Linked DNA regions of Pararhizobium sp. A13. The protein of the gene in region 1 binds, or shares a complex with, the protein of each later gene. Links are inferred from orthologs where the notes say so. Each region holds a gene or a part of one and is shown in the gene's direction. Other genes may lie near its edges.

Region 1 (10,204 bases):
TCCGCAAGCCTGTCGCGGCGAGCCTTGTCCTTGGAGGGCAGGAAGCCCGCGAAGAGAAAAGCATCGTTGGGAAGGCCCGAGCCGACCAGCGCAGCAAGCGGCGCGGAAGCGCCTGGGATCGGAACAACGCGATGACCAGCCTCGATGGCGATCTGGCCGAGCCGATAGCCGGGATCGGAGACCAGCGGCGTGCCCGCATCGGAGACGAGAGCGACGGATTTGCCCTCGTCAAGCGCGGAGAGCAGTTTCGGCCCGACCTCGTTGGCATTGTGCTCGTGATAGGCATAAGGCCGGTTGACGATGCCATAGCGGTCGAGCAGCACGCGGGTGACGCGGGTGTCCTCGCAGGCAAGCACGTCGGCGCCGGCCAGCGTTTCGAGCGCGCGAAGTGTGATGTCGGAAAGATTGCCGATCGGGGTGGCGACAAGATAGAGCGCCGGTTCCAGCGGGCGGGCGGGCACAGTGACATTGTGCAGCCGGTAGCTCTTGTGCTTCTCGTTTGCCAGTGTTTCGCCCGATGCCTGCTTTTCCAAAATTGCGTACCCTTAATACCGCTATCCGCCGTCAAGCCGGCGTCTGATCTTTATGGGTGAGCGGTCGCGCTTCGGCAAGAGCGGCGAATTCCGGCCGTGGCGAACATTACTGGGGTCCGGCCGCCGTTACCCCTTGCTTTTCACAGCTTGTTTCTGCCATTTTGCCTGTCCACATCTTTCCCGTCCGAAAGCGGGCACTTTTAAAAGTTCAAGCCGGGAGGCGCGGCCCGCCCGGCGATGGTTGAAAGCGGTAGCATCCCATGCGCATTACTCTCGAGCGGTCCAATCTCCTGAAGTCGCTGAACCACGTTCACCGCGTGGTCGAGCGGCGCAACACCATTCCAATCCTCTCGAACGTGCTCTTGCGCTCCGATGGTGCCAGCCTCGAAATGAAGGCGACCGACCTCGATTTGGAAATCACCGAAGCGACGCCGGCACAGGTGGAGCAGGCTGGCGCGACGACGGTTCCGGCGCATCTACTCTATGACATTGTGCGCAAGCTGCCGGACGGCTCCGAGGTCCTGCTGGCGACCAATGCCGAAGGTACGGCGATGACGGTCGCCTCCGGCCGCTCGAAATTCTCGCTGCAGTGCCTGCCGCAGTCCGATTTCCCGGATCTCACCGCCGGAACGTTCACAAATAGCTTCCGCATCAAGGCCACCGATCTGAAGATGCTGATCGATCGCACCCAGTTCGCGATCTCGACGGAAGAAACCCGCTACTATCTGAACGGCATCTATATCCACACGATCGAAAGCAAGGGCCAGCTCAAGCTGCGCGCTGTTGCGACCGACGGCCACCGTCTCGCCCGCGCCGACCTGGAAGCGCCGGCCGGTTCCGAAGGCATGCCGGGCATCATCATCCCGCGCAAGACCGTCAGCGAGCTGCAGAAGCTGGTCGACAATCCGGATGTGGTTGTCACGGTCGAGGTCTCGGATGCCAAGATCCGGCTCACCATCGGCTCGATTATCATGACCTCGAAGCTGATCGACGGCACCTTCCCCGACTATCAGCGCGTCATTCCTACCAATAACGACAAGGAACTGAAGATCGATTGCCAGTCCTTCGCCCAGGCCGTCGACCGCGTGTCCACGATCTCCTCGGAGCGCGGCCGTGCCGTCAAGCTGGCCCTTTCCGACGGGCAATTGACGCTGACCGTCAACAACCCGGATTCGGGAAGTGCGACAGAAGAACTGCCGGTCGGCTATGATAGCGATCCTCTGGAAATCGGCTTCAACGCCAAATATCTGCTCGATATCACCGCGCAGCTTTCCGGCACCGACGCCGTCTTCATGCTCGCCGATCCCGGCTCGCCGACGCTCGTCCGCGACATGGCAGGCGACGACGCGCTCTATGTTCTGATGCCGATGCGCGTCTAGGCCTCACCATCTCAGGTCTGAAGCGACGACCGGACCAGTCTCCGGCCGTTGTCATTTCTGATTGAAGGGCACTCGTTGGTAGCAAGACCATCGCAGCCTTTTTCCGCGCTGGCGGGCAAGTCAGCTGTTGGCATGTTGATTTAGTGACGCGAAACGACTTGTTTTTGTCGCAGTCAGCGACACATAATCAAGTCGTAATTGAAGACGCTGCGCTGCAACGACATGATGTACTGTTCCGGGCGCGGGCGACGTAGTGGTGGAGATGCGTATGAATTTTCGTCTGAAAGAGCGTCTTGGCAAGAAATTCGACGAGGAAATTCGTTTCTTCAAGGGATGGCGGAGCAACATGAAGGCAGTCGGCTCGATTGTGCCGACATCTGGAATAACCGCCCGACGAATGGCAAGTGTCGTCAATCCGCATTCGGGCCTTCCCGTTCTCGAGCTTGGCCCCGGCACCGGCGTCATCACCAAGGCGATCTTGCAGAAGGGCGTGCAGCCGCAGAACCTGGTCTCGGTCGAGTTCTCCACCGATTTCTTTCAGCATCTCGTCAAGGCCTATCCCGGCGTCGATTTCATCAATGGCGACGCCTTCGATCTCGAAAAGACGCTGGGCGCGCGCAAGGACCAGACGTTCGACAGCGTCGTTTCCGCCGTGCCGCTTCTGAACTTTCCGATGCATATGCGTGTATCGCTGATCGAGGATCTGTTGTCGCGCATTCCCGTCGGTCGTCCGGTCGTCCAGATTTCCTACGGCCCGCTGTCGCCGGTCGTCGCCATGCCGGATCGCTATCAGATCTCCCACTATGACTTCGTCGTGCGCAACATTCCGCCCGCGCAATTGTGGGTCTACCGCAAAACCCATTGAGGGCTCCGGTGTTCGGCATCTACGTCACACATCCGCAGGTCCGTATCGACCCGGATGTGCCGGTTCCGTGCTGGGGATTGTCCGAGCTTGGCACAGCCCGATCGGAGATGGCCGCGCGATGCGGTTGGGCAAGACAGCTCACGCGCATTCTGTCGAGCGACGAGACCAAGGCGCTTGAAACCGCGGTAATTCTCGCAAGGCCGGTCGGCATCGACATCGAGGTGCTGGAACATGCGGGCGAGAACGATCGGTCTGCCACTGGCTTTCTGGCACCCGATGAGTTCGAAAAGGCGGCAGACTGGTTTTTCGCCAATCCCGATCAGAGTTTTCACGGCTGGGAGCGTGCCGTCGACGCTCAAGCCCGTATTGTTTCCACGGTTTCGTCCGTGCTCGATAGGCACGATCCGTCGAGGCCGATCGCCTTCGTCGGCCACGGCGGTGTCGGCACGCTCTTGAAATGCCATCTCGCCGGCCTGCCCATCGCGCGCAGCCATGACCAGCCGGGCGGTGGCGGCAATCTCTTTGCGTTTGCCCTTGCGGACCGGTCCCTTGCATGCGATTGGAGGCCGTTTGAGCTCTGGCAAGGATGGCAACAATGACTGTGACCGCGCGCGACCGGCTGATCGTCGGCCTTGATATCCCCACCATCGGCGAAGCCGAGACGATCGTCAAAACGCTCGGTGACGATGTGCTGTTCTACAAGATCGGCTATCAGCTGGCCTTTGCCGGCGGGCTCGAATTCGCCCGCCATCTTGCCAGCGACGGCAAGAAGGTCTTTCTCGACATGAAACTGCTCGATATCGACAACACCGTTGCCAAGGGCGTCGAGAACATTGTCAAGATGGGCATGTCGATGCTGACGCTGCACGCCTATCCAAAGGCGATGAAGGCGGCCGTCGAGGCGGCGCGCGGCTCGGACCTCTGCCTGCTTGGCGTCACCGTGCTGACCTCGATGGATGCGCAGGACGTCATCGACGCCGGCTACCAGCTTGACTCGCAAGCCCTGGTGCTTCGCCGCGCCGAACAGGCACGGGCGGCCGGCATGGGTGGTATCGTCTGCTCGGCCGAGGAAGCCTCGGCGGTGCGCAAGATCGTCGGTCCCGACATGGCGATCGTCACCCCCGGCATCCGTCCGGCCGGCAGCGACAGGGGCGATCAGAAGCGGGTGATGACCCCGGCCGATGCGCTTTCCGCCGGATCGAGCCACCTCGTCGTCGCCCGCCCCATCGTCAAGGCCGCCGATCCCAGGGCTGCAGCGCTTGCCATTCTCGATGAAATGACAGGCGCGCTCTGACTATTCGGCGTTGCCTGTGATCACATTGCTCGGATCGGAGTTGCGAATGAGGGATGCCCCGCCACGGATCAGGCGGTTGCCCGTCACCGTGTTGAACTGCGCGAAATCGAGGGAACTGAGACTGCTGCCAAAGGGATAGGCGGGATTTCGGAAACAGTAGCGCTGGGCGCCATTGCGTGAGTTGAGCCAGACGGCGGGCTTGGCCAGGAAAGCCATCCGATAGGTGAACGTGTTGCCGGAAATCGTGTTGTGCTGAGGCTTCTGGTGCCGGATCGTCCCGCCCTCGCCGCAGTTGCGATAAAGAAAAACGCCGCCGCCGGCCGGATTATCGAAGATGTTTGCGGTAATCACATTGTCAGCGGAGCCGTCGATGGCGATCTGTTCACGTCCGCTCTCGACAGCAAACCGGTTCCCGCTGATCGTGTTTCGCGCCGATTCGGCATCGAGATAGAGGGCTGGTCCATTGCTCTCGCCGGCCAATACGGATTTTTCCAACCGTGTCCCGGTCACCCCGGGACCGACATAGAGCGGAACCCTGCCATCCGCGACAATCGTCAAGCCGGACAGCGCGATACGGGAGGGGGCCGCGGCCTGGGCATGGGCCGTATGATCGGCGTTCAGCGACGACAGGCGCACCTCTTTTGCCTGGCCGTTGGTGCCCAGTCCCTGCAGGCGCAACGCGCCGTTGATGGTGCAGTTGCGCACTGTGACGCCCGAGGGTGCGCTCCAGTCGGCCCCCTTGCCTTTCGTGGAGCGGATGAGCACCGTCGGCTTGCCGAAGTTGATTGTCCCGCGCGATCCGTCAAGCGTCGCGCCCCTGCAATCGAGTGTCACGCCAGACGCCGCTGCGCCGGAGAAGATGAGGCGCTTGGTGATGATGTCTGTGGGCTTGAGCGTCAGGTCGCAACGGACCTCGACCTGTGCGTCCTGTTTCGTTGCCGGTGCCGCTACGGCGGCGTAGACGTCGGGTGCGCATTGCATGGGCTTTGCGAGGGCGGGATGCGTGTTTCCCAGCCAGAGATACAAGCCGGACATGACTCCCAGCATGGCCACGGTTCTACCGAATGAAATCATGTCTGACATCCCGGGGTCCGGCCTTCGAAGGTGCCGTTCTGCAAAGAGAGCGGCCCGCCTTGACCGGTCAAGTGAATTGGCGGAAGAAACTGAAGCAATAGTGACGGGTTGCGGTGAAAATGGGGAGACGGTCATGGCAAAAGGGTACTGGATTGCACGCGTCGACGTCCGCGATGCCGAGCGCTACAAGGACTACGTCGCGGCCGCAAAACCGGCTTTTGAAAAATACGGCGCCAATTTTCTTGCTCGCGGCGGTGCTTTCCAGCGCCTGGAGGGGGATGTCCGATCCCGCAACGTGGTGATCGAGTTCCCATCGCTGCAGGCGGCGATCGATTGCTACAATTCGCCCGAATACCAGATCGCGGCGGCAATCCGGCAGGAGGTGGCGAGTGCCGAAATGGTGGTCGTCGAAGGCGTCTGAGCGGTGTCTCGTACCGCGGCGGAAAACGGCAGAAAAGCCTTGGCGATAAGCCTTCCCGTCGCCCGATGATTGGGCTATGTAGCACACACAGACCACGCTGAAGATCAGGAGTGCCGCCGTCATGACCTTGTCCAATCTCCCCCCGCTCGTTACCGTTTTCGGCGGGTCCGGATTTGTCGGCCGTCATGTCGTGCGCGCGCTTGCAAAACGCGGTTTCCGCATCCGCGTTGCGGTCCGCCGTCCGGATCTGGCAGGCTTTCTGCAGCCACTCGGCAATGTCGGCCAGATTTCATTGGTTCAGGCCAACCTGCGTTACCGTCAATCGGTCGATGCGGCGGTTCACGGCGCCGATCATGTCGTCAATTGTGTCGGCATCCTGTTCGAAAGCGGCCGCAACACCTTCGATTCGGTTCAGGATTTTGGTGCCCGCGCCGTGGCCGAGGCCACGCGTGGTGTCGGTGCGACCTTGACCCATATTTCCGCCATCGGCGCCGATGCCAATAGCGAATCGCTTTATGCGAAGTCGAAAGGCCGGGCGGAAAAGGCGATCCTGGAGACCGTTCCCGAAGCGGTCATCCTGCGCCCGTCGATCATCTTCGGACCCGAGGACGGCTTCTTCAACAAATTTGCCGAAATGGCCCGCTTCTCGCCGGTCCTGCCGCTGGTCGGCGGCGGCAAGACGGCATTCCAGCCGGTCTATGTCGCGGATGTCGCCGAAGCGGTTGCCAGGGCCATCGAGGGCAAGGTTGCCAAGGGCAAGACCTATGAACTCGGCGGGCCGGAAGTCCTGACTTTCAAGAACTGTCTCGAGATCATGCTGAAGATCATCGATCGCAAGCGCACGCTGCTGCCGATTCCGTTCGGCATTGCGTCGCTGATGGGTTCCGTTGCCTCGCTGGTGCCCTTCGTGGCACCGCCGATCACGCCCGACCAGGTCATTCTGCTGAAGCGCGACAACGTTGTTTCCGATAGTGCGCAGGCCGAAGGCCGCACGCTGCAGGCTTTCGGCATTGAGGCGACCTCGGTCGAAGCGATCCTGCCATCCTACATGGTGCGTTACCGTCCACAGGGGCAGTATACCCGGTCCGGTGGTGCCGCCTGACCGCGCCTTGACCTGTCAAAACCGGGTTGTAATCGAGCCGCCGGTTCCCCCGGCGGTTTCTTTTTGCCTGCCTCAAAGCAAAGCGTTGCAGTTCTGCCGCACTAGAAAAAGCGATTGGTCTTTACCGTCGATTCAGCATCTGTCGATATTGATAACGACTGTTCCAGCGCATAGACAACAGCCGCGCCGCGTCCTCCTGTTTCGGAAGAACGGCACCGTCATACCATCTTGAGAGGCACTTTTTTCATGGGCAAGTCGATCGCAATTTTCTTTGCGTGCGCGGCACTTATCGTTCTGGCTGGATCCTTCGCTGCGCCGAAGACTGTCGCCAGCAACCACAGCTGTGCACCGGCCTATGGCGTCGACCCCTGCACCACAGCATCGATCGGCACGACCGCCGAATAAGAATTTCCGCCTCATTTTGAGGCGGCCTAGTTTCATGGCGGGGGCCAGGGGCCGCATGCAGTCTCGCAAGGGACTGCATGCGGTTTTTTATTGCGGTCAGCCGAACAGCCAGAGACCGATGAGGCCCGCTGCGCCGACAACGATGCGCCAGATGGCGAACGGTGCAAAGCCGCGGCTGGAGACGAAATTCAACAGCGAGCGCACGACGACCAGCGCCGCCACGAAGGCGGCGACGAAGCCGACGGCTATCAGCGACACATCATCGAAGTTCAGCGCGTTGCGATTCTTGTAGAGGTCGAGCGTGAAGGCGCCGAGCATGGTGGGCATGGCGAGGAAGAACGAGAACTCGGCGGCGGAGCGCTTGTCGGTTCCCATCAGCAATGCGCCGGCAATGGTCGCGCCCGAGCGGGAGGTGCCGGGGATCATCGCCAGGCATTGGAAAAGCCCGATCTTCAGGGCGAGCGACGGCGGATAGTCCATGACGTCGCGATATTTCGGCTTCAGCGGCAAACGGTCGATCGCATAAAGGACGATGCCGCCGAGGATCAGCACGATGCAGATCAGCATCGGCGTTTCGAACAGCACGCTCTTGATGAAATCATGTGCTATGGCGCCGATGACCGCAGCCGGCAGGAAGGCGAGAAGGATCGACAGGACGAATTGCCGCGCCTTGGCGCTGGAGGGCAGGGCGGCTGCGATCGACAGGAGGCGCTGGAAATAGACGAGCAGGATCGCGAGGATGGCGCCGAGCTGGATGAGCACGGCAAAGGTGTTTCCGGGGGATTTGAATCCGAGGAAATGCCCGGCAAGCAGCACATGCGCGGTCGAAGACACCGGAATGAATTCGGTCAGGCCCTCGATTAAACCGAGGACAAGCGCACTGATGATCGATTGATCGGCCATGAATTAAGTATCCCTGAAGCATTGGGGGTTAAGGTCTGGGACCATCGAAGGGCACTGGCTGATTCGCTTGTGTTTGCGCCAGCAAGTTCCTATAGCTTTTTCAAACGCGCCGTGGCCAGACCAAACCGCCGCGACAAACCATCCCCCAATCGAACTGACGAAACCCGATCGAATGCCAACTCTCTATCACCACCCCATGTCGACTGCTTCCCGGTTCGTGCGCCTGATCCTTTCGGAGTACGGTTATCAGACGGAACTGGCCGAAGAGCAGCCCTGGGAGAAGCGGCGGGACTTCCTGACCCTCAATCCCGCAGGAACCCTGCCGGTCTATGTCGATGACAGCATGCGGGCGCTCTGTGGCGCGACCGTGATCTCCGAATATCTCGACGAGACCAACGGCGTTCTGAAGCGCGATCGCCGGCTTCTGGCGGAAGACCCGTTCCAGCGTGCGGAAATCCGTCGGCTGGCCGAATGGTTCCTGCAGAAGATGGAAGCCGATGTGACGCGACCCTTGGTGCGTGAGCGCATTTTCAAGCTGCAGATGACCCCGGACCAGGGTGGCGGCGCGCCGGATTCGAAGGTCCTTCGCACGTCGCGTTCGAATATTCGCCAGCATCTGAAATATCTGGGCTGGCTTGCCGGCTCGCGCACCTATCTGGCCGGCGACCGGCTGTCCTATGCGGATCTTGCCGCCGCCGCGGCAATCTCCGTGCTCGATTATCTCGGCGAGATCGATTGGGCGGAGGTTCCGGCGGTGAAGGATTGGTACCAGCGGCTGAAATCCCGGCCATCCTTCAGGCCGCTGCTTGCGGAGCGCGTGCGCGGCGTTACCCCCGTATCGCACTACGCTGATCTCGATTTTTAGGGCATGATGCCGGGAACTCATGAAACGGTTTTCGGTCAATATCATGCGCCAGCGACAAGAGAGCCTCGCGCCCGGGGATGCGCTCCAGACGGACAAACTCGACAGGAGGCGTGAGGTGCTCACCAGCTTCCTCAAGGACGAGGCGCGCGACAAGGGTTTCGATGTCTGCCGCGTAACGCGCCCGGACTCCATTCCCCAGGCGCCGGAGCGCCTCGCCGATTTTCTGGGCCAGGGTTATCACGGCACGATGGACTGGATGGCGGAGACGGCGGATCGCCGCGCCGATCCCCGCGTGCTGTGGGGCGATGTGCGATCCGTCGTGCTCTTCGGCATGAATTACGGGCCCGGGGAGGACCCGCGCTCCAGTCTCGAACGATCCGATCGTGGGGCCATTTCGGTCTATGCGCAGAACCGCGACTATCACGACGTCATCAAGGGCAAGCTCAAGGAAGTCGCAACGCGTTTTGCCGCAAGGGCGGGCGAAGACGTCAAGGTCTTCGTCGATACGGCGCCCGTCATGGAAAAGCCGTTGGCTGAACAGGCGGGTCTCGGCTGGCAGGGCAAGCACACCAATCTCGTCAGCCGCGAATTTGGCTCCTGGCTGTTTCTCGGCAGCCTGTTCACCACGGCGGACCTGCTGATCGACGAACCCGAGCGGGATCATTGTGGCTCCTGCCGTGCCTGTCTCGACGCCTGCCCGACGGACGCCTTTCCGGCCCCCTACAAAATCGATGCGCGCCGCTGCATTTCCTACCTGACGATCGAGCACAGGGGGCCGATCGATCCGGCCCTGCGCCCCCTGATCGGCAATCGCATCTATGGCTGCGACGACTGTCTGGCCGCCTGCCCGTGGAATAAGTTCGCCGCTAGCGCCTCCGAGATGAAACTGAAGGCGCGCGAGGATCTGAAGGCGCCACCCTTGTCGTTCCTGCTGACGCTCGATGATGCTTCATTCCGTGCATTCTTCTCCGGCTCCCCGGTCAAGCGCATCGGCCGCGACCGGTTCGTGCGCAACTGTCTGATCGCCGCCGGCAATTCCGGCGATGCCGGGCTGATTGATGTCTGCGCGACCTTGTCCAAGGATATGTCGCCGACGGTGCGCGGCATGGCGGTCTGGGCGTTGTCACGATTGATGAGGGCTGGCGATTTCGCGAATTTTGCGGCAAGACGGCAAAGCGAGGCCGACACCGAGGTGCTCGCCGAATGGAAACTGGCAGGAGTTGCCTGATGCATGTTCTGATCCTGGGCGCCGGTTTTTCCGGCTCGGCCATCGCCAAGGCTTTTTTGCCCTTGGCGCAATCGGTCACCGGAACGACGCGGTCGGAAGACAAACTCGGCGACCTTCGCGGGCTCGGAATCGATG
Region 2 (10,310 bases), on another replicon or contig:
GTCGAGCAGAGTGTCGATGAAACCGCGATGCGCCGTCGTATCTGTGGTCTGCTCGCCGATGACGTCGATCTGGTGCTGTTTAAGGTATTCCACGGTCGCAGGCTGAGTGCTGTTGAGATTGCCGGTCACGACGAGATTGGCTCCGCCGGCCCGCAATGTCATCAGAAGGGCGACGGTCTTGGGTTCCAGGTGAATGGCGGTGCCGATTGTCAGGCCCTGGAAAGGCTTTGTGCGGGAGAATTCCTCGCCGATTGCCGTCAACAGCCGGCAACTGTCCGCCACCCATTCGATCCGCGAAAGCTGGTGTTGTCGGGTCATGGCTTTTGTCTCCGCTGGGCCCAGGCGCGCTGCCGGTATTTCTGCGGATGTTCCCTAACGTGCGAAGCCGGTGGTCAAAAGGGACATAAAACTGCGGTAGCGGGTAGATTTCCTGTTCACGCGGGATCGTCCGCGTGGCCTTCCCGACGCAGCCAACTCGCCAGAAGAGCTATCGCCTTGCTCTTGCGATCGGCGTCGCGGCAGCACAGCCTGTAGCCGACCGGGCGGGATGCAAAGCCGAAAGGCGCTGTCAGCGCCCCGCTGGCGAGTTCCAGCTCGATGGAGGCACGCGGTGCTATTGTTACGCCAAGGCCCGCCTTCGCCGCGCCGATTGCCAGCGTCAGGTCATCGATCTCGATCCGCTTCACAAAGCGCGACGGGCGCGTGCCGCTTTCGCGGAACCAGTCATCCCAGAGGTAAGGCACATCGCGCGCCACCAGCGCTGTGGCATTTTCGAGCCAATTGGCAAGATCGGCATCAGGCGGGGCGAGGCATGAGGAGCTTGAGACGGGGCCGAATGCATCGACCATGAAGGCGGTCGCTGCGATGTCGGGCAAAGGACGGTATTCGCCGCCGGCAATCATGGCGTCGAGGTCGGGCGCGTCGGCGAGCGTGCGGGTGACGGCGATCGGCACGACATCGATTTCCAGATCGCGAAGATCAGCATGGATGCGCGGCAGTCGCGGCATCAGCCAGGAAAGGGCCATAGGCATGGGTACCCCAAGCCGAAGGCGTGTCTTGCGATCTCGTTGCTGGACCTCCTCTGCCGCGCGGGAAACGATCGCGAAGGCAATTCCAACTGCATCGGCAAAACGAAGTCCGGCGGCGTTGAGCGTCACACGGCCACCCTTACGGATGAAGAGAGCCGCGCCGAAATACTCCTCAAGGCCTTGAAGCTGCTGCCTTACCGCTCCCGGCACCACACCGAGATCCTGGGCCGCGGCACGCAGGCTGCCGCAGCGGGCAAGTGCATCGAAGGCACGAAGTGCGTTGAGCGGTGGCAACGGATGCTTCAGGTTCAAAGAGGGCTCTCTGCAGGGCGGCGGCGCGTCTAGCCGTATTTCTTGTCCGGAAACGCTGGAAAGGAAAGGCAAATATTTGAACCGCCGGACACCTGTGACATAGCCAGCTAGAATGAGCAGGGCGCTCGACCCGTGCGGGGAGCGCCCTGTCAGACCCTGACAACCGCGCGCGACAGACAAGCTGCGCGGCAAGCGATTATCAAAACGGGACCCGGGCGAGCTCGAAGAAATAAATCCGATCGTCAGCGTTGATCGTCATCGCCCCCATGATCCTGCGCTCATCGATCCTGCGAAAATGATCGACGATAGGTTGGTCGTCATAGACCATCGCGGCACTCGCCTCGCCCTGAAACGACATGGTTTTCAAGGAAGCCACCGGGCCTTTCGCTCGAAGTCCATGCTGAAGATACGAAAACAGGTTTCGCGTGGCACGCATCCTGCCGACCATATGGAAACGGAGGACCAGGCGAAGCGGTATTCTCGCCGGGTCGATCGCAATCAGCTTCCGCTCGTCGAAGCGAAACAGCAGCGCATCGGCGCGCATGTCCGGCGTGAACCGCTTGCCGAACCAGCCGAGGTTTTCCAGCACGCCGTCAAAAGGGTGGCCTGACGGAATGCCCCTACCGGTCCATAGCCCGATCATCTCGCGCGGCTCGATAGGTGGCAAGCTTTGAAATTCCTCAAGCGCTTTCTGCATCTGCGGGCTGCTCAATCCGGACGCTCCTCTCACAACGACATGACCTACGCGGTGTCGCCCTGCTGTTCTTCGCTGCGCTGCTTGGCGCGCCACTTTGATCTGGCAGTTTGCCGTGCGGTCCGCAATTCCTCCCGGGTCGGTAGCCACCAGCCCCGGTCGAGCTCTTCTGGTCCCGGAGGTGTTCGCGCAGGCCAGGTCGTCACCAGTTCTTCCAGCGAACCGGCTCGCCACGACGCCCAAACATGCTCCTCGTTTTGCCCTACGGGAAAATAGAACGTGCTGACAGTCACAGGATCTGCCAACTCGCCATCCGAGCCGGTGAAGAAAACGACACCAGCATGCGTGCTGATCGCGCGCTCGAACGGCGGGAGATCGTCAGCGGGCACAGGATAGCGTTTTCGCCGGCGCTCCCTCAATCTCACCTTCGAGGCCTCCTCTTCATCCGTACCCTTGATTGCCTCACGGCGCGCTTTCCTCACCTCGGGTTCATTGCGCTCGGCCGCCGCCTCGATCGCCGGCCACCGTCGGCGCAGTTCGTCGTATGATCGGTAAGGCACAGTCCAAAGTCGGCGATCGGGATCCCATCGCGCAAAGGGAATTTCTCTGATCTCGTTCACAATGGTCCGCGAGTAGGGTGTGCGGATGTGGAAGGCTGAAGGGGCTGCTTCGAGATAGCGGCTTTCGATCGGTTCGAATGCGAACGCATCCCTACCCTTATCGTCAGCGAAAGCGTCGGCCTCGGCTTCCATCTCAGCCAGCCAGCGACTGATGCGCCTCTCGGCAGTGCGGCCAGGCACGAACCAGGCGTGCAGACTGTCGCTCCAGCGTGCGCGTGGGAAAGACTTGCGAAAACGCTGCACGGTCATGCGATCGTGCGGCAAGTCGGTCGTTGCGCCGACACGCGGTTCAGCTTGGACTTTGTCGTTCGGTTCCTTTTCCATGGTGCCTTCCCGCAGCAATGCGGCCTTTGTTTTGGCCGTATTTTGCTCGAACGCTCATGCTGCCTGCCTGGATTTCCCGCGACGCATGATCGCCTGTTCCAGCGGCCGCTGACCATCGCAGTAATCCTGCCACGCGGAGCTTTTTACAAGAAGCACAGGGACAGTGCGGACCGTGAACTGCTTGGGGTCGAGGTCAGACTTTACCTGCGTCCATGTCAACGGCATCGACACGGTGGCGTCCGGCCGCGCCCGGGGCGAAAGCGGAGCGACAGCCGTCGCCATACGATCGTTGCGCAGATAGTCCAGGAAGATACGACCCTCACGCTGGTTCTTTGCCATCTTGATCAGATAGGGATCCGGATTGTCACGTGCCATCTGCTTGCAGACGTCATGAGCAAAGCCCTTCGCTCTGTCCCAGCTGAGTTTCTTGCTTTTCCCGACGGTAAGCGGCGTCACAATATGCAGTCCCCTGCCACCCGTCGTCTTGCAGAAGCTCACCAGGCCCAGTTCCTCCAGCCGGTCGCGGATTTCGCGAGCGGCTTCGACGACGGTGGAGAACTCGACGTCAGGTCCAGGATCGAGGTCGAACACCAGACGGCCGGGCACTTCCGGCTGACCAGGCTCACAGTTCCAGGGATGAAGCTCGACGCCGCCGATCTGGGCGATAGCCGCAAGACCTTCGACGCGTGCCCGCTTGGCGCTCCCCGGCGGCAAGACCCGTGTGCTGTCTCACACCGCATCCGCCTCGACGTCGCCATTCTGCATTATGAATGGCTTCGGCTTCCTGCCTTTTCCGGATGCGATAGCCTCCATCGTCCTGCCGGAAGCCACCGACGTATCGTTTTCCTCGAGCACGGCCGCTCCGTTCTCCTCGACCGAGAAGTCGTCATGATGCTTGATCAGCAGCCAGTTCGTGCGTTTGCCGCCATCGCGGTCATGGCGCATGCGCACGAGGACGAAGCTGCCATGGAGCCGCTTGCCTTCCAGCGTAAACTTGAAATCACCTTTGGCGAGCGCCTCCTCCGGCGTCTTCATTCCTTCCGGCTCCCAGTAGCCGCGATCCCACAGCATCACTGTGCCGCCGCCATACTGGCCCTTCGGGATGGTGCCTTCGAAATCCCCGTAGTCAAGTGGGTGATCTTCCACCTCCACGGCCAACCGCTTGTCCTGCGGATCGAGCGACGGGCCTTTGGTGACGGCCCAGGATTTAAAGACCCCGTCGAGTTCGAGCCGAAGGTCATAATGGAGGCGGGTAGCATCGTGCTTCTGGATGACAAACCGTCGGCGGTTCGACGGCTTGACCTCAGCCTCGCCACTCGGTTCGCCTGTCTTCTTGAAATCGCGCTTGGCGCGGTACTTCGACAGATTATCGGTCATGAACTCCCGGTTCCTCCCAATCTGGCAAAAAGAGCGGAGCCGGCTTGTCCCATCGGCTCCCACCATGGACCTAGCGACCCCGCTACGCGGATCGCGCCGGCGTCACCGAAACTACGTTGAACGGCGGCGATCTGACTGGCTGCGATATCCGCCGAGACCTCAATGTCGCCTTCGAGGGCTGCGTCTTCTCGGTCGCCCTCTTCATGGGAAGCGTCGCCGCCTGATGGCGCCAAGCCGGCGATATTTCGATCGGTTGTAGATTGAACGAAGATGTCGGGCCTCGATATGCCGTGCTGTTGAACCAGGTGTTCGACCGCAAGGTCGGCGGCCTGACGTGTCTCGAAAATCGCCCCGATCGTGGTGGTGCTGTCGTCCGCAATTGGACTGTCTCCTGCTTGTTGATGGTCACAGGATCAGAACGCCTTAGCGAGCCAGTAGTTTCACCGCATTCAGGGCCGGGTAAATGGGATTGTTGATATCGCCGCGAAGACGGCTATGTTCTCTCTTTGTTTCGGTGTAAACCTTCAAAGGAGACGCCGAGTCCGCAGCCTTTTTTGCTGAAGCCGCCATGAACGATATGAGCATCATTCCAGTCCGGAAAATCGTCCACGTGGACATGGATGCCTTTTACGCGTCGGTCGAACAGCGCGACAACCCGGAACTCCGTGGCAAGCCGCTTGCCGTCGGCGGATCTGCCGCACGCGGCGTGGTGGCGGCCGCAAGCTATGAGGCGCGCGCCTTTGGTGTCCATTCAGCTATGCCGTCGGTCACCGCGAAGCGCAAATGCCCGGAGCTGATTTTTGTGCCGCCGCGCTTTGACGTCTACAAGGCGGTTTCCCAGCAAATCCGCGAAATCTTCGCCGAATATACGCCGCTGATCGAGCCGCTATCGCTCGACGAGGCCTATCTCGATGTGACGGAAAACCTCAAGGGCATGGAAATCGCCACCGAAATTGCCCAGGAGATCCGCGCCAAGATCAAGCAGGTCACCGGGCTCAACGCTTCGGCCGGGATCTCCTACAACAAGTTTCTCGCCAAAATGGCCAGCGACCTCAACAAGCCCAACGGCCAGGCTGTCATCACGCCGAAGAACGGCCCAGGCTTTGTCGAAACCTTGCCCGTCAAGAAATTCCACGGGGTGGGGCCGGCGACCGCCGAGCGCATGCGCAAATACGGGATCGAGACTGGGCTTGATCTGAAATCGAAGTCACTCATCTTCCTGCAGGAGCATTTCGGGAAGTCCGGTCCTTATTTCTATGGCATCGCCCGTGGCATTGACGAGCGCCAGGTCAAACCCGACCGCATCCGCAAATCTGTGGGAGCGGAAGACACATTCGTGGAGGATATCGATGAGCTCGAACGCGCCACGGCTGAATTGAAGCCGCTTGCCGAGAAGGTCTGGCGTTACTGCGAGGCGCAGGGCATCAGCGGCAAGACTGTGACCGTGAAAATCAAATACTCGGACTTCACGCAGGCGACTCGCAGCCGGACCAGCATCATTCCTTATGCGGGAGTTACCGATGTGCTTGACGCCGCATCCGGACTTCTGGCGACCGTCTATCCGTTCAAACGATCCGTGCGCCTTTTGGGTGTGACGCTGTCATCCCTGACAAACGATCGAAGCGACGATCTGCAAGATCGGCAGCAACTCGATCTTAATTTGTGACCATGAAGGTCCGAAACGACAGACAGAGTCCAGAACATGCGCAGTTCCCGCATTCGCGTCATCGATCTCGAAACCGCAGGCAACGGGCCGAACGATGTCTGTGAAATCGGCTGGCAGGATGTTATCCTTGGACCGGATGAGCGTTGGCACGTGGACGATGAACGCGGCGCGTTGCTGATCAATCCCGGCCGCCCGATCTCGCCTGAGACGATGGCAATCCACCACATTATGGACTTCCAGGTCGCATCGGCACCCTATTGGAAGGATGTCGCATCGAGCGTTCTTCGCCCTGACGAAGGCGTGACTGCCTTGGCTGCGCATCGAGCGGCCTTTGAACAGCGGTACTGCACTTCCCGGCTTTCGGGCGGAGCACCATGGATCTGCACCTGGAAATGCGCCCTGCGCGTATGGCCACATCTTCCACGGTTTTCCAATCAAATGCTTCGCTATCAGCGCATGCCGGAAGGACTGGAACACGAAATCGGATTGCCGGCCCATTGAGCCATGCCGGATGCCTACGTCACAGCGCATCACCTACGCGACCTCCTGAACGAGGCTTCGCTCGAGCGGCTTCTGGCGTGGAGCAGTGAACCGGGTCTCTTGCCGCGGGTGCCGTCTGGACCAAGCCGAGGCAAAGGCTGGGATCGGCTCAGCTTGGACACGTTGCATGAATTTTCACGGGACCGGGACGTCGATATTCGTTTCAGCGCTCAGACCGAAATGGCCCGCCGCGGCGAAGATCAAAAACCCGTTCCGCCAGAGTCAGCGCAGCGAACGCTGCTCTAGGGCGTGTTGAGATTCACCGTGAGTTTTGGGAGCGGGAATGACGAAGAGCCAGGCGGCCGACCGCGAGACGACTTCATGACCCTCCCGTGCTCGCGCCCAGGGTCACGAGAAGCTCGTCCAGCTGTTCGAACTGCTCGGGCATCCCATCCTCCATCCCGGCTATGGCTTCGTCGAGAGCTTCCTTCGAGGGATAGAGTTCGTGCAGGATCAGCAGCGTCTTGTCGCCTTTTTCCTCGAAGGTCACCGTGGTCACTGCTGCGTCATCACTTTCCTCATTCGTCCAGACGAGGCGCGCGTTCGGTATCACTTCGATGTACTTACCAAAGAATACCATAGGCTCTGAGGCGTCTTGGCCAAACGCAACACGGTAGCCGCCTCCGACACGAACATCCATCTCGCAGGAAAGCAGAGGCACGCCCGTCGACTTCGGTGCCCACCACCGCATGAACAGCTCGGGCTTGGTCCACGCCTCGTACACGATGCGCGCCGGGCCGTTGAAGATTCGCGCAACGACCAGCTCACGCTCGGACTTCCGTTCGATCGTCGTGCGGTTATTCATGGGAGTGGATTCACTATCTTTTTTTTGGTCCATCGACTTTCTCCTTCCGGTTCAATTCCTCGACAACCTTGTCCAACTCATCGAAGCGTGCGTCCCAGAGTTGGCGGTACCTCTCGATCCATGCCGCCTCTTCCTCCAGTCGGCGTAGGCCGAGCTTGCAGGTCCGCACGCGCCCGATTTTCTCCGTAGTGACGAGTCCCGCCTGCTCCAAGACGCCGACGTGCTTTTTCATGCCCGTGAGGGTCATGTGGAACTTCTCGGCAAGCTCCGTGATCGAAGCATCTGCACGTCCGAGCTGCTCGAGAACGCCGCGTCGTGTGACGTCTGAGAGCGCGGCGAACGAGGCATCGAGACGGGGTCGAATATACTGAACCATGTGGTTCAGTATATAACTCACGGATTGGCGGGATGCAAGGGGAGACCGAACGCGCTGCGCGCCGGTCGCCACGGCATGCGCCATTCGATCGGCAAATAGCCGTTCAGGCCTTAAGGCCCATCACTAAGGGGCACGGATATGCGGTAGAAAGATCAAACCATGAACTTCGACCTGCTTCCGGTCCCCTATTGGGGCCACAGTCGAAGGTCGTTGAAGGGTGGTGGCAACCGGACATGGAAAGCCGAGAAAACAGCACGCAGAATGCGGAAGCCTTCCCTCATGCAGGTTCATATTCTTGGTAGTTGACTCGCTCGACTCTTTCCTGTACCAATCGGTAAACTGTTTACCAGTTGGTACACCGCGCTGTAGAAAAGGAGAAAGATCATGCCTGAACAACGCCCGCCGCTGCCGCCATTCACCCGCGAAACCGCCATCCAGAAGGTTCGGGGTGCAGAAGATGGCTGGAACAGTTGCAATCCCGAACGCGTATCACTTGCCTATACGGTTGACAGCTACTGGCGTAACCGCTCGACATTCGTACAGGGGCGTGAGGCCATTGTCGCCTTCCTGGCTGGCAAGTGGCGCCGGGAACTCGACTATCGGCTGATCAAGGAGCTTTGGGCCTTCACCGACAACCGTATCGCCGTCCGTTTCGCCTATGAATATCATGATGACTCTGGTAACTGGTTCCGAGCCTATGGCAATGAAAACTGGGAATTCGACGAGAACGGCCTGATGCAAAAGCGCTTTGCCTGCATCAATGATTTGCCCATCCAAGAATCCGAAAGGAAGTTCTTTTGGGACCGCTCCGGGCCACGCCCGGCCGATCATCCGGGCCTGTCGGATTTGGGATTGTAATCTATGGCAAAAACCGTTGCCGAACGCTCGGACGCCATTCCGGTCCTTGCCGAGATCTTCCGCGAACATGGCTTCGAGGGAGCGAGCCTGTCGATCATCGGCGAAAAGACCGGGCTTGGCAAAGGCAGCCTCTATCACTTCTTTCCCGGGGGGAAGGAAGAGATGGCGGCAGCCGTCCTGAACGAAATCGACACATGGTTCGAGAATCACATCTATCGTCCGTTGCGCGAGGCCGAAGACTCGCGCACGGCGATCAGCGCGATGTGCCGCACGGTGGCGGATTATTTCGATTCCGGCCGGCGCGTCTGCCTGGTCGGCGCCTTTGCCCTCGACAATGTCCGCGATCGCTTTACCGACCAGATCAGGGTCTATTTTGCCGACTGGAAAGCCGCTCTTGCAGCGGCGTTGCAAAGGGCTGGCCACGATGAAGCCAAGGCTTCCGAACTTGCCGAAGAGGCCGTAATCAGCATTCAGGGCGGGCTCGTAGTCGCCCGCGCGCTTGGCGATCCATCATTGTTTGAACGGGCGATGACGAAGGCCGAGGAGCGGCTCTTGGCATAGAGGCTGATCGGACCATTGGGGTGGTCAGCTTGGTTCATCCCGCGATCCGTGGCTGTCTCTGATAAGATTGGGACACGCCCAGGGACGTGTTGGTGCAACCTTAGCTTTCTTTTCTTCGATCGAAATGGACAGATTGAGATCGATAAAATTAACCTAAAGTTTTCGTAAATTCTGACAGCGCAAGCATGTCCTCGTTCGCCGCTCAGTTTGAGAGCACGTCAACCTCACCGGCTTCTCTTCCTGGGACACCGAGCAGCAGATGCCGGAAGACATCAAACCCCTGCGGCTAATGCGTGCGCATCGTCAAACAGACGGCTGGCAGGTCTGTCGCATACAAGCTGCCGATCGCCCCCGCATGACACGCGACCAATGATGCCTGTTTCACCGGATTGTCGTCGGGGACCATAGATGGTGTGCGGGAATCGTCGTAATCTACGCGAGCCCCGGCATCCTATAGCCAACCTCCCGTGAAGCCGGCCCGACGCAGCCCAGTCACGATCGGCTGGCACCGGCGCACGATGTTCCAGAGCAGGCCAGTCCGATAGTTTTCGATCATCAGCACGACGGGGCCTTGATCTATGCCGAAATGATAGGGGCTGACCCACCATCCCGTCTCGCTGTCTTCCATCGCGTATGTTTGATTGAATGATGGCTTGAACCCGTAAAGACGCGTCATTCCCAAATTCATTTGCGCAAAGGTCCTGACGGTCGGAATGACGATTTCCGGAGCGAAAGGCAATGAAGCCACGACCACCCATGGCGAGACGGTGCCATCGTCCGGTCCGAAGGGCGCGCCGCGGGCGATATAGTCGAAGTACTCCATTTCCACGCCATCGATCTTCGTCTTCATCCAGCCAGGTCCGTCGCTTGCGGTGAAACCCCAGCAGTGCTCACCATAGCCGATAAAGTTCATTGGATTGCGAATGGCATACTCCTGCTGCACGTAGGTCGCATGGCGGCTGTTCTGGAAGTAGTCGCTGTCGTGGTCTCGCATGAATTCGTCGCGGATGCCGCGGAAATCGATCCACATATGCGAGAGTTGGTGGGTGAAGAGCGGTCCCGAGTAGAGCAGTTCGCGCCCGTAGATGTTTCTCCATTCGTAGCTTTCGGTATAGGCGGAATACGCCTCGGGCGGCAGTGGATGGGCCG

The links.
Region 2: the proteins of dnaN (region 1) and dinB are in contact, whole or in part, in a solved structure (PDB 1OK7), measured with the Escherichia coli proteins. The link is inferred for Pararhizobium sp. A13 from one-to-one orthologs.

What each region holds. Positions count from the first base shown.
Region 1 is NZ_CP149510.1:1,409,755-1,419,958, forward strand. What follows is about bases 1-2,852. They hold dnaN (DNA polymerase III subunit beta), read left to right. Parts: upstream 1-793; coding sequence 794-1,912; downstream 1,913-2,852. Other genes in these bases: rsmI (16S rRNA (cytidine(1402)-2'-O)-methyltransferase), read right to left, coding at 1-533; pmtA (phospholipid N-methyltransferase PmtA), read left to right, coding at 2,175-2,777; WI754_RS06800 (histidine phosphatase family protein), read left to right, coding at 2,786-2,852. In the rest of the region: more of WI754_RS06800, read left to right, coding at 2,853-3,376; pyrF (orotidine-5'-phosphate decarboxylase), read left to right, coding at 3,379-4,071; WI754_RS06810 (right-handed parallel beta-helix repeat-containing protein), read right to left, coding at 4,072-5,145; WI754_RS06815 (DUF1330 domain-containing protein), read left to right, coding at 5,279-5,566; WI754_RS06820 (complex I NDUFA9 subunit family protein), read left to right, coding at 5,688-6,668; WI754_RS06825 (hypothetical protein), read left to right, coding at 6,915-7,073; WI754_RS06830 (undecaprenyl-diphosphate phosphatase), read right to left, coding at 7,170-7,976; WI754_RS06835 (glutathione S-transferase family protein), read left to right, coding at 8,149-8,841; tRNA epoxyqueuosine(34) reductase QueG, read left to right, coding at 8,885-10,069; WI754_RS06845 (SDR family oxidoreductase), read left to right, coding at 10,069-10,204. UniProt on the Escherichia coli protein: Confers DNA tethering and processivity to DNA polymerases and other proteins. Acts as a clamp, forming a ring around DNA (a reaction catalyzed by the clamp-loading complex) which diffuses in an ATP-independent manner freely and bidirectionally along dsDNA.
Region 2 is NZ_CP149511.1:775,389-785,698, forward strand. Bases 4,015-6,972 are described here. They hold dinB (DNA polymerase IV), read left to right. Parts: upstream 4,015-4,923; coding sequence 4,924-6,021; downstream 6,022-6,972. Other genes in these bases: WI754_RS25290 (SRPBCC family protein), read right to left, coding at 6,881-6,972. In the rest of the region: WI754_RS25250 (adenosylhomocysteinase), read right to left, coding at 1-318; WI754_RS25255 (LysR family transcriptional regulator), read right to left, coding at 435-1,340; WI754_RS25260 (DUF4334 domain-containing protein), read right to left, coding at 1,540-2,037; WI754_RS25265 (hypothetical protein), read right to left, coding at 2,082-2,978; more of WI754_RS25290, read right to left, coding at 6,973-7,399; WI754_RS25295 (helix-turn-helix domain-containing protein), read right to left, coding at 7,380-7,742; WI754_RS25300 (nuclear transport factor 2 family protein), read left to right, coding at 8,127-8,600; WI754_RS25305 (TetR/AcrR family transcriptional regulator), read left to right, coding at 8,604-9,161; WI754_RS25310 (glucoamylase family protein), read right to left, coding at 9,613-10,310. UniProt on the Escherichia coli protein: Poorly processive, error-prone DNA polymerase involved in translesion repair and untargeted mutagenesis. Copies undamaged DNA at stalled replication forks, which arise in vivo from mismatched or misaligned primer ends.